Regions from separate parts of the Paenibacillus sp. WG02 genome, predicted to be linked through region 4. Evidence: riboswitches for the same ligand, from Rfam matches in the RefSeq annotation. Region 4 holds a riboswitch; each other region holds the start of a gene.
What was found. A riboswitch is a leader RNA that binds a small molecule or an ion and turns the genes downstream of it on or off. The one in region 4 is predicted to bind cyclic di-AMP.
Positions count from the first base shown of each region.

Region 1: another riboswitch for cyclic di-AMP. It lies ahead of ACBP55_RS04520 (C40 family peptidase); the one in region 4 lies ahead of ACBP55_RS34925 (APC family permease).
Region 2: another riboswitch for cyclic di-AMP. It lies ahead of ACBP55_RS20005 (hypothetical protein); the one in region 4 lies ahead of ACBP55_RS34925 (APC family permease).
Region 3: another riboswitch for cyclic di-AMP. It lies ahead of ACBP55_RS07135 (stalk domain-containing protein); the one in region 4 lies ahead of ACBP55_RS34925 (APC family permease).

Region 1 is NZ_AP036016.1:965,677-968,815, reverse strand. It holds gene ACBP55_RS04525 (hypothetical protein) at 1-105, opposite strand, end outside; gene ACBP55_RS04520 (C40 family peptidase) at 289-1,185, opposite strand; cyclic di-AMP (ydaO/yuaA leader) riboswitch at 1,188-1,347, opposite strand; gene ACBP55_RS04515 (permease) at 1,414-2,010, opposite strand.
Region 2 is NZ_AP036016.1:4,435,613-4,438,751, reverse strand. It holds gene ACBP55_RS20010 (SMP-30/gluconolactonase/LRE family protein) at 1-581, opposite strand, end outside; cyclic di-AMP (ydaO/yuaA leader) riboswitch at 910-1,045, shown strand; gene ACBP55_RS20005 (hypothetical protein) at 1,132-1,518, shown strand; gene ACBP55_RS20000 (hypothetical protein) at 1,895-2,317, shown strand; gene ACBP55_RS19995 (class I SAM-dependent methyltransferase) at 2,842-3,139, shown strand, end outside.
Region 3 is NZ_AP036016.1:1,486,643-1,489,781, forward strand. It holds gene ACBP55_RS07125 (DHH family phosphoesterase) at 1-705, shown strand, start outside; gene ACBP55_RS07130 (hypothetical protein) at 788-958, shown strand; gene ACBP55_RS07135 (stalk domain-containing protein) at 1,128-1,919, opposite strand; cyclic di-AMP (ydaO/yuaA leader) riboswitch at 1,924-2,076, opposite strand; gene ACBP55_RS07140 (hypothetical protein) at 2,239-2,529, shown strand; gene ACBP55_RS07145 (PspA/IM30 family protein) at 2,556-3,139, shown strand, end outside.
Region 4 is NZ_AP036016.1:7,741,991-7,745,129, forward strand. It holds gene ACBP55_RS34925 (APC family permease) at 1-1,758, opposite strand, end outside; cyclic di-AMP (ydaO/yuaA leader) riboswitch at 1,856-2,006, opposite strand; gene ACBP55_RS34930 (ABC transporter substrate-binding protein) at 2,339-3,139, shown strand, end outside.

The sequences.
Region 1 (3,139 bases), 1.7 Mb from region 4:
AATCTCCTCTGGTATGGCAGGACCTTTTTCCACGATATACATGCTATTTGCTTTATTCGAATGTCTTTTTTTATAAAACCAACTTTTCCAGACACTTAATTGCATGCGGTTCGTGTCACCTGCTTTCTTCCAAACATTTCTTCATTATAGGCTAAAAACCATAAAATTTCGATAAAAATCGCAATATTTCGCATAAAAAAAGAACATCTGCCTTCTATGCTTTCATTCGAAAGATTCATAGAAAACAAATGCCCATGGAATTAATCCTTTTTTCACCACATGGCTTACTTACAAAACTCTTTTGGCTCCCACATATCTGGATCCCCAGTATGAACTGGCGAGACTATCTATCCTTACACCTCTTGACGTTGTCGCCGAAATGAATTGATCATTTCCCAGATAAATCCCTACGTGGTTCACACTTCCTGCAGCAAAAAACACAAGATCTCCAGCCTTCAAGTCCATAACCCTGGTTCCTGCTTCATCGTACATTTGGACCGCAGTTCTGGGTAGATCAATACCTTTAGCTTCGTACAAATAGCGTACAAATCCGGAACAATCAAACCCTCTGGGTGTTGTGCCTCCCCAAACGTATGGCGTTCCCATGAACGTATTTGCTGTTTGCACGATTTGATCAGACATGGACGGTATAACTGCCGCTGCTACCTTTGGAGCTGGTGCTGGTGCTGGTGGCGGTGCAATCCAAGCTGGTTTGTGCGACTTGCCATCGACATTCACCATTGCAATACGATTCGCCTCATTCCATTCAATCGGAGAACCGAATGTTTCAGTGATGAAACGTAAGGGTACATAAGTATTACCTTGATAAAGCGTCGGACTGCTTTCCAGACTAATCTTCTTGCTGTTAACGATCGCTTGCTTCTCGTCGGTTGTCAGTTGAATCATCTGCTGCTTGTTCACCAACGTGACCACAATTTCGCTTTCTTGCTTCGCCCAGCCTACTTGATAACCCAATTTCTCAGATAATACGCGTAGAGGAACTTGCAATGTTCCTGTGTTGTCAATAAATGGCTGTACTTCTGGGAACTGAACCAACTCATCATTGACCTGGACTTTTACATTAGATGCAGATGATGCTGCTTGAACCGATGGAGCCGTAAACATGGATACTGCTGCGCAAACAAGTGCGCATGAACAAATAAAGCTTTTTGTAAAAAGTTTCAAAAATTGTTCCTCCTTGAAGCCTCCGAGGTTAGTTGACGGGTTCGGGAAGAGGTTTCCCTAGCGCGCTCAGTTTATTAAAACAGCTGAGCATTCATTCACCCCAAATAAAGAAGTCCCCCGTACCAGAGCTTTTGCTGCTCCGAGATTCGGCATTTTTTGTCTATGTTAGACTAGCATAATTTGACTGTTAGTTTCAACTTTTGCGCAGTGGTAATAGTATCCAAGAAATTATAAGTGCAAGACAAAATCTGAAATAAAGGAGGCAATCAACAGAACGGCCATGACTCCCCCTGCAAGATGTGCACGCCATATGAAGTTATCGTCTGGTGTCTTATATTTTGACAGTTTAGCGGTATTACGAAGTGTGCGAAAGTAAAGAATAGCCCCTACAATCACGAGAATAATCTCAATAGCCGCACTCACCCACGGCCACTGCCACAGACTAAATCCTACTAATGGAAGTCCTCCAACATTCCCCGGTAAGAATGGCATATCTGCACGATGAACGAGAAGATCAAGTATCCAGTGACTGAAGGTAAGCACTCCTATAGCTGCGCCTCCTCTTTTCCCCCATAATTTCCAAGCCAATAATCCCGATAAGATAGCAATGAGCAGCGCCCCAACTAATGAGTGTGTGTAATCAGCGTGAATAATCCCTTCCCCATAACCCGTACCCAGGCTTGTATCGATCGTTTCAATACTAGAAAGAAATAAGGGTACAAATACAACGTCAAGCAGCTGAGTACTAAGTATGAGCGCCCAGATCGGCACCTCCGGTGTTCTTGCTTTCAATGCTGCAGCAAGCCCAAAATGTCCAGCAAACATTTACATTCCCTCCCTTTTCGAACGCTTGAGAACACGGCTTTCAAGCCATCCACCTAAAACTGTAAATAAGAGCATAAATACAATAAATGACATGTCGAGACCCATTCCTTTCTGAATACTAATATAATTAGTATTTTAACTAATATAATTAGTTTATGCAAGTGCTTTTTCAGCACAAAAAAGAAGAAGCCTGAACGTCATCGTTCAAGCTTCGATTTCATGCATATGTGATTATGTCTTGAGACATGTCTAATTCGATATCGGTCCACGTCCGTTTCAATGCGATAATGTTGAAATTATCACTTTGAGAAGTTATTACGCTTTTGATTTCGCTTGTTGAATGATTCCTCTATTCGCTCCCATTAGAACCAGGTCAGACCGCCATTGAATCTCCAGAGTAATAAAGTGACTGGCTCCGTACGAAAATCAGTTGTCAGAGTCACAGGCTTGGATTAGCCTTGGCAAGTGAATCATGCAAAAAGTACATCAAATTTCATAACAATGATCTCATTTCTCAATATTCCTGCATTTTGTACATCAAAATCAGCTGAATTCGAACGTTTGGGCTCACTTTGGGAGATTTTGCTGTACTTTCTGCAGCTTCTGCCTCTCAAAAGTACGTTTATATTCAAAATACATGCACTTTTTGCATCTGTATTAGCTCAAAATCAGGCTCATCTACTCCGTTGAATTCAAGGACCGCTTGCTTGTCCTCCACGGGTTATCCTTCGATGCCTTCACGTACGGGATGCTAGTTCTTTTCAGCTTATCCTTAAATTTTCACCGGTGTGATGCACGTCCTACTCGGGTTTAACCTTCGAAGCCGTCACGTATGGTCGAACCCCTGCGGATTCTCATCCCTTCCCGCACAAACAACTAAAGTTGTACTACGTACAACTTTAATCAACCAAATCAAGCATTTTCTCTGCACATGTTGCAAAAAATGCAACAATTTAGACCCAAAGTGGCCTTTTAGTACGAATTAAGGCTAAATTGTTGTACAGCATACAACATCTCTTGCTTAGAGAGTAGAAAGCCAAAGAAATTGTTGCACGAAGTACAACTTCCCACTTATAGACAAGAAAAAGCACTCATACAGGCTTCCTAAATCCGACCGCCCCCTTCACCC
Region 2 (3,139 bases), 3.3 Mb from region 4:
CGTTCCGTGTCGCTGACATAAAGCTTTCGTTCATCAGGCGATAACGCTAAACCGTTAGGACCAGCAAAGTCATTGATCAGTAGTGTCAGTTTGCCTGACGGAGATAACCTGTAGACTCCCTGAAACAACTGATCTTGCGCTTTCGGTGCTTGCAATTCATTCACTAAACCGTAATTGGGGTCTGTGAAGTAAATGGAGTGGTCCGAAGCTACAATTACATCGTTCGGACTGTTCAAGCGTTTTCCCTCATAGCAGTCAGCCAGCGTAACGATCGTTCCAATCGGATCATACAGGGAATATAAAGAGAGCCTTCGACCAGCATGCTCGCAAGCAATGAGCCGCTGTTCGGCGTCAAACGCCAGTCCGTTCGACATTCCACTTGGACGCCGCACTACGGAGAGATGGTCCTGCTCCCTCAAGCGATAAATCGTGTTTGCCTTAATATCGCTGAATACAAGCGAGCCGTCCGTTTTATCCCAAGCTGGACCCTCGGTAAGAATAAATCCGGTGGCCGCCTGTTCAAGACAGGTGATCTGAGGAAACAAATCATAAAATACTTTAGATGCAATATTAGCTTTCATTTCTTTTACCTGCAATATCCAAATGTATTTCTCCTTTAAGACCCAGAATGAGTTTTTTCTTAGGATATGCAGGAAACATGTTAGTCGTCAAAAACATCACAACACGCCCCCCCATGTGAAACTTCAATTCTCTACTTTACCTTATCGTATAAGCTTCAAGCCTAGTAGGGGAGCTAAGAATCAGCAGTTGCCCTTGCAGTTGTTGTTGACCTTGCTGCGTTAACCACAGTAAAATTGAACTATTAGTTGAAAATAGACATAAAAAATATAAGTAAATATTACTATTGTTTCTATATATGTATTGGGGTAAATTGATAAAATAAGAATGAATCATACTACGCTTAATTCTTTAGATTAAAGAAGCGGGGGAACCAAGTTTTCTGGGGTGAGTACACTTTTAAGTGTTAGGGTTAACTTTCAACCCGAATCCGTCAGCTAACTTCGTCAGCGTGGAAAGAAAATGATAAAAACATTAAATTGGCCTTTATTTTTTAGGGCTCTATTCCCTCGCTTCCTTTTTTCGTTCAAGAGAAAAAAGGAGGAATTAGACATGCTTTTTAAGAGAGTAACCAAAGAGGTGAAGAACCTTTTTCAATCGAAAAGATCAAACACTTCTGTACAACGTCAAGAAGAGATTCTTCACTTAAAGCGACGGCTGGAGGAGTTCGACATTCAATTTTCCAATTTGGTGTATCGGCCATCAGGCGTCGAAACACAAACTTTATTGGAAATAAGCAAAACGGTCGGACAAAACAATAACTTGCTAAACCAGCTAAGTTTGGAAAGGGATTTAGCGGTTCAACAATTACTAGCCAATCGCGTCGGCATTTCCAAAAAATATTTGGAGGAACATCACGAATTTATCGTAACCATGGCTCATATTTTTGGTGGTCCGTATCCTTGCCTCAGAGAGTACATTAGAAGCAGTATTATATGAGTTTCGTTGAAGGATAAAGCTATTTTTCGGTTGTTAATATTAAGCCCATCATAACCAACTTTTTGATCGTATGTTATGGAAGTCCTTCACATTTAATTCTTCATTCAACTAACAGAATAGATACTTGAAAAAAGCAGGCAGCTGAGACAACCTGCTTTTTTCATTGAGCGGGCAGGGAAATTTAAGATGAACGATGGAGAACCTTACCAAAAATTTAAAGAAACGGCTAGAAGAAAAGGATTTGCCTCGATGCTTAGATATTATGAAATTACTTGTTTCTGATTGAATGAAAGCACTGGTTAATGTAATTATTTAACAAGAGGGTTGAAACATATCCGAATCAGTCTACGTCAGGGATGAAAGGGGGGGATTTATTGTGAGAATTTGGGCATTTTTAATGACTTTCTTCGTTGTAATTTTAAGTGGATGCTCGAATTTTAATACGAATTCAATTCAGGGAAACGCTGTGATCGATTGGGTCGATTTTGTTAAATTATCAGGAAATTCATACACTGGATTGTTTGAAGGTGTGATAAAGGATCCAAATGATGTAACCAATCAGGTAATTGGTGAAGTCAAATTTAAAGTGGGAGATGTTGTTACTAACCCCAATTATCAAACGAAAGCAGGAGATGCTGCATTTTTAGAGATTGGAACTAAACTTTACAAGGTCAAAGGGTTTGAAATAAATGAGTTAATAGCTGCAAGAGATGAGACCAGAATTGGAGGATATCGTTTATATGCGGAGGATGACTTTAAAAAAAATATGAGGCATAACTATAAAGATGTGCCTAAATAAAAAGTAGAGCGAGTGGACCTTTATAATCATATTGAAGTAAAACCCTACAAAACCCTTTATAATAGCGAGAAAGAACAATTTATTCAGTTTTTGGAAAGCGGGAAAGATACGGAAAATTATAATCCCCAGAACAGGGGGGGCGATCCGACATATTATCATTTCGTGTTCTACACGAACGAGCTGATAGCCTACGCCTTTACTCTTACTGATGATGGCACTAATGTTTTTTTCTCACCATGGAATACAAGAATTGTTGAAAATGAAATTCGAAAATTGATTCAATAATAAACGCTAATTATTGAGGGAAGCAGAACGATAGTTAAGGAGTGTTCTTTGGGCAGCCCCTTTTTCGTTCATTGATGTAACAGGCAGATTGTTTTAGTGATATAGGTTAATTCAAAGATATGGTAATCTGTATTCAGATATAAAATCATTAGGAGCTAAAATAATGGGAAAAGTTAGTGCGATAATACAGGATCCATATTTTGATCAGCCTTCTTTAGGCAGAGATTGGAGAGGTAATAATGGGAAATACGGATAAGTTTGAAATGATAGCAAATATATATGACACTTCTGAAAGAATTCAAATTGCAAAGGTATCATCAGATGCCATACGTGAATATTTAGTTGACGCTAAAAGTAAGAATGCTATTGATTTTGGGTGTGGAACTGGTCTTGTTGGAATGAACTTGTTAAACGAGTTTAATTCTATGCTTTTTCTAGATACATCACAAAACATGATTAATCAAATAAAGCAAAAAATTTCTGATTTTAATATTCAGAATGTAGATACATTATGCTTTGATTTTGAAAAGGAAGATC
Region 3 (3,139 bases), 2.2 Mb from region 4:
TTCGAGGAAAAAATGGTGGCTCGCATTCAGAAAAGTGAGCAATTTGCGTTTGACTCCTTTGAAGAAAAAATTTTGGATATGGAAGAAGAAAAAATTGAACGCTATGTGCGCAGAAAAAAGAGAGAAATCATCCACTCTCGTATAGATGACCATCATGTAGGGATTGTTCATGCGGAATCCTATCATTCTGAACTTGGAAACGATTTGGGCAAAGAAAACCCTCATCTGGATTACATCGCAATCATGAATATGGGCGGTAAAAAGATAAGCTTTCGAACGATTCACGATCACATCGACGTCTCGGAAATTGCGGGTCTTTATGGAGGAGGAGGCCATGCGAAAGCATCCGGTTGTTCAATGACAGAAGAAGCTTATCAATTTTATGTTGCGAAGCCATTTCCAATGGAACCCATTCGCGCGGATGCAAATAAAAATACATTTAACACGAAAAATTCTGTGTATGGATCACTTTATGAGAATAGAAATGAACAGCAAGTGTTTATTTTTCCTTCTGGAGGCAGATGGGAAATCGATGTGGATGGGGTCGAATCCAACCAACATTTTTCTACTTTTGAAGAGGCAGAACGTTATGTTAAAAGGGAGTATGCAGCTTGGTTAGTTCGGGACGAAACGTATGTTTCATTCCTAATGGAGCATATGGCGGCAAGAAAAACTAAAACCCTCGAGGGTAGTTCAGTCATATAAAGAGCAACGCCAGTTCCAGATAACTGGGATAAAATGCAAGCCGCCTTCTCATACTAACTATGAGACAATGGAGGTGAATGCAATGCCCAAAAATGACGCCGATCCCAAGCATGACCGCGAAGATAACAAAGCAGATAAGAAAAACAATCAGCAGAATAACGCTAATTTCATGGAAGAAGCTCAAACGCTATCGAGCAACGAGGCACCTGATTACGTTCCAAGTTTAAATGGTATCCCCAAAAATCAAGTTTAAGTAACTACTGCAGGCTGCTCTTCTCGTCACTAGTATGATGGGAGAGCAGCCTTTCTAGTGCAATATTAGCAGAAGGAGGTGCGTGGATGAGCCCTTCCACCATAAATAAAAAAAGCTGATTTCTTGAGAATATAATCTCAGAAACCAAGCTTTTTTTTATTTCAGCCGTTTAATTGGATAGCTTGTACACTTTAATGGTTTGGATACCAAACTTTTGCAAGGATTGCTTGGATCCTGGGATAAAGATATCAATACGTTTTCCTTTGATTGCACCGCCAGTATCTGTTGCGTAAGCATACATGCCGCCTGCAGGGAGGCCATTGAAATTATAACCTTCTATATAGAGCTTAGACCCTAGAGGAATCACCGACGGATCTACAGCAACGGTTCCAATACCTAATGGATTACCCATATAATCGATAGCTCCGTAGCCGCCATTTTCAGATGGATCTGCTGAATAGGCAGTAGATTGAAATAATTCATAATCTGGCGCGTGCTGATTGCCATCTTTACTTAGAATAGCTAATTTGCTGCTAGCGTCCCACTGAACGGGAATATTGGATGCTTTGCTTAAGAACCGAAGAGGCACGTATACGCGTCCATTTTGGAATTCTGCATGTGTGTCCATCTCGACAGGAGTGCTATCGATTTTGGCTTCTTTTTGTCCCGATACTAAGGTGATCGAATGTTTGTTGTTATTTAACGTGACTTTGATCTCATCGCCTTCTTTTTGCCACTTCACGTCATAACCAAGCTTCTCCGTTACGAAACGAATCGGTACTTGGGTAGCATGATTGTCATCCAAAAATGGCTGAGCATCCGGAAATTGAACAAGCTCATCATTGACTTGCACTTTCACATCCATCTCAGCGGCATGCGCCGAAAATGGGGAAAGAAAGCCTCCTGCCAACACTGTTAAAGACACAGCAAGGCTAGTTAACCCTTTAGTAATTGTATGCAATTGGTAATCCTCCTTCAATGAGCCTTCGAGGTTAGTTGACGGGTTCGGGAAGAAGGTTCTCCCTAGTCTGCTCCTTTGAAGAGCAAATATTCACCCCATGTAAATCGTCCCCCGTACCGGCACTTTGTCTGTGCACCGGACTCGGCTTCAAATAGTTTAGCATTCGAGGCTCTGTGGGACAACGGCCAAAATATGGATGGAGGTCTTAGAAGGTACTGGACTTAGGTCTAGGTACAAAAACAGTCGCGAGTCCGTTTTGACGAATACCGGTTTCAGGTACGATAGAAGCATGAAGAATACGTGAAGGGCGGTAAGCAGAATGAGTATGGATCGATCGAAAGGGTTGGCATTGGTTTTAATTACGGCAGGTATACTTATTTCTCTGCATCAGTTGGGCAGTCATATTCATTTAATGGGATTATTATTCCCAGCAGCGATGCTTGGATTAGGCTATGTAGGCATTAAGAATGGGAAGAAAATAGGATGGTTTATCGCCGGCTTAGGCGGCTTAATTTTGACCATTAAACTATCAGGCTTAATCGCGATTGCATTCGCAATAGGTTTAGTGATGTATGGTTTTCATTTGCTGAAGAAACGAAATGAATTTTAAATCTTAAGAAATGGGGGTGTAACTTCATGAATATATTGAATCGCATTGGCAAAATGGCGGAAGCTGCATGGCAAGAAACGGCCGGCAAGCTTGAGCATCAAGAACGGGGAAGCAGCGTGATTGAGAAGCTGGAACAGCGCTACGAGGAGGCGCTGCAGCGGACTATTGAGCTGCGACAACACATTGTGAACGCAGAGGAGATGGCGCAGCTGCGCGGCGAGCAGGCCGAGCTGGCGATGCGCGCCGGCGATGAGGAGCTCGCGCGGCTAGCACTCTTAGAGAAGCAGCGCGAGGAAGTCGCTTGCGAGCACTACCGCGCGCAGTATGCGAGCAGCCAGGACATGTGCCTGGCGCTCGCGGATGAACTGCGCGGGCTGCGTGCAGGGCACGCAGCCGAGGGGGCTCGGGTGCAGCCGCCGGGCAGCGGGCTGCACGGGAAAGAGGCTCGCGACGCATGGCGCGAGCTGGAAGTGACCGGCCGCGAGCTCGGCCGGGAAGCGCTGCAGGGGCTCCGCGAAGCAGGCCGCCTGTCGCAAGAGACGCTGAAGGAAGCCGGCGGCAACCTTCAGCAGGAGCTGCGCACGCTGCGCGGCAAGCTCCAGCAGGATTG
Region 4 (3,139 bases):
AGACTGGTTATGGAGCAGTCGATGCCACCATTTTTTCGGCATAAATTGCGGTAGAATGACCATAATGTTTTGTTTTTCCGAAACATGTGTGTCAATTCTCTCAATAAATTCAGCAAGCGGCTTAAGTATCGTCCGATAACGCGATTTAAAAATAACCAATCGAACGCCCGGATCCCATTTATCCCACTTCTCCTGCATCAATTCTTCATCTTCATCTGAGAACGATACATAGAAGGCAATCACGTTTGGCGACAACGATTTCGCATAGTTCAAGGACTGTGCCACAACCCGATGAATGCCCGCCACAGGCACAATAATCAAAGGCTCCTTCGTGCAAACCCGCTCAATCGTTATATCAATACGCAATTGCTTCGCTACATCATCGTAGTGATGACTAATTTTCGTAATTAACCAAAGCAGCAGCGGGGTTATAATAATAACAATCCACGCACCTTCGGCAAATTTAGTTATGGAAAATATGAGCAAAACAACAAGAGAAACGATCCCGCCTAAACCATTGATGAGCAGCTTTCCGATCCAACCTTTCACTCGCTCTCTCAACCATTTACGAACCAAGCCGCCTTGCGCAAGTGTAAAAGATAAAAACACGCCAATCGCATATAGAGGAATGAGTGCATCTGTCTTACCTTTGAAACCAATCAGAAGAATACTGGCAAGCACACCAAGCGTGATAATCCCATAGTGGAACGAAAGTCGGTCTCCTCGGAACGAGAACATACGCGGAAAGTTTTTATCCTGTGCCATAATGGATGCTAAGATTGGAAAGCCGTTGAAGCTAGTATTTGCAGCCAAAACCAGAATGAGCATGGTACCAATTTGAGTTGCATAGTACATCGCCCCACGACCAAAAGCCTGCTCTGTCACCATCGATAAGACGGATGTATGGCCATTAGGATCAGGTACAATACCATAACCCAAAGCTAATACCGTTACGCCTCCAAACACGATAGCCAAAAGTGTCCCTAAGGAAACTAACGTGCGCTTCGCGTTTTTAACGGATGGTGTGCGGAAATGTGGCACGGCATCGGAGATGGCCTCGATCCCTGTCACGGCGGAACACCCCGAGGAAAATGCTTTTAAAAGGACGAATAACGTCAATGAGCTTGTCATTGAACTCGGAGCAAACACTATAGGATGCATATTAATGGAACCCGTCAGCATATCGTATATACCTTTGCCCACTAGCAGTAAAATACAAAATATAAAAAAGTACGTTGGAATAGCGAAAATCGTACCTGATTCCGATGTTCCACGTAAATTAAGCCAAACCATGATCCACACAAGAACTAAAGTAATCGGAACAATATACGGCACCGCTGATGGAAACGCTGACGTAATCGCCTGCACGCCGGCAGAGATCGAAACGGCAACGGTAAGTGTATAGTCAATGAGCAGCGAAACACCAGTCAGCCTTCCCCACACCATACCTAGGTTTTCTTTGGAAACCATATACGCTCCGCCACCTTGCGGATAGGCCTCTATCACTTGTCTATAGCTCAAAACTAGCAGCATAATCAGAGCAATAATGGATAACGCAATAGGCAAAGAGAACGCAAAAGCGGCAACCCCAACAGTCGCAAGTTCTAAAAGAATCTGCTCAGTCCCGTAAGCAACTGACGATAAGGCATCCGAGGATAGGATCGGCAGTCCTTTCCAAACCGGCATTTTTTCGGATTCCATTTCGCTGGATTTAAGCGGTTTGCCAAACATAATTTTTTTCAATGAGTCGCTTGTCATTCGTGATAGTTCCCCCAATTAAACCTAATATCTGACGTATTCTTGTGTTTTAGGACGCAAAAAAACACAAGGATAGACCTTGTGTTTATACACATGTTCTCCTTCCCACGGTCGCTTACGAGGTTAGCTGTCGGGTTCGGGCCGCGAGAATCTGCCCTAAATGGTGCCATACGTAAGCACCTTTACTCACCCCATAAAACTTTTGGTTCCCCCGCTTTTCTAATAAGAAAATTAAGCGAAATATTCAACTGTAACGTACGAGTTGAATACTACTCTCTTCTTACAGCATAGTAAAGGATTGAATAAACTTAAAAAGATAACTCCAACCACTACATTCACTCAATAATACGCTTACAATCCTGCCATTCATTGATTTACTTCCATTCTCTTATTACATCGTGGATTTTTAACATTTGGCGAATAGCCCGGGTTGAGCATCACTGGTGGATTCGTCTTTTTTTACGCTTGACAGAAAAATACAACTACTTTAAGATTTAGCTGTATGATAGCTGTACAGCTATATAGCTATATAGACACACAGTTAAATCGAACTAAGAAAATTTATAGGGAGGTCACACGTATGACTGTTATTGTAAAGAAGATGTCGATCACTGGGTTAACCATTGTCATGTTAGCAGGAGGGATACTGGCAGGCTGCTCGTCGGATGAGAAGACGGGAAACGCGGGCGGAGACAAAAATGCGACCGTTACACTAAAAATGATTGAGAGTTTGACCAGCCCTGAAAGAACAACGCTTCTCAAAAACATGCTCGGCGAATTCGAGAAGCAAAATCCAACCATTAAAGTAGAGTTAATCTCGCCGCCGCTTCAGAATGCGGATACGAAGATCGCTGCTATGCTGGGAGCGAAAGAAAGTTTGGATGTTCTCGAGGTTCGAGATAATACCGCAAAACAATTTGTAACAAATAATTTCATCGAAGATCTGAAACCGTTTACAACGAAGTGGGAGAATTACAAGACGTTGAACGACAGTGCTAAAATGGCAGCTGAATACATTGATAACAAGCCATATTACATACCTTACGGGCTGTACCAGAAAGTATTGTACTATCGTCAAGACTGGTTCAAAGAAAAAGGATTAACCCCGCCGAAAACGTGGCAAGAGGTCTATGAAAAGGGCAAAGCGCTCACTGACCCAGCCAAGAATCGTTACGGATATGCGTATCGTGGCGGAGCAGGGGGCGATAACTTCTCCCTCATGATTATGCAAGCGTTTGTCGGTGATAAAATTAATCCGAACGACTCCATGTTCTTGAAGGACGGTCAAACGATCTTCTCCTCGCCGGAAGCGAAACAAGCCATGGAATTATTCACGAAAATTTATCAAGAAGCTTCGCCAAAGGATTCAACGAACTGGGCT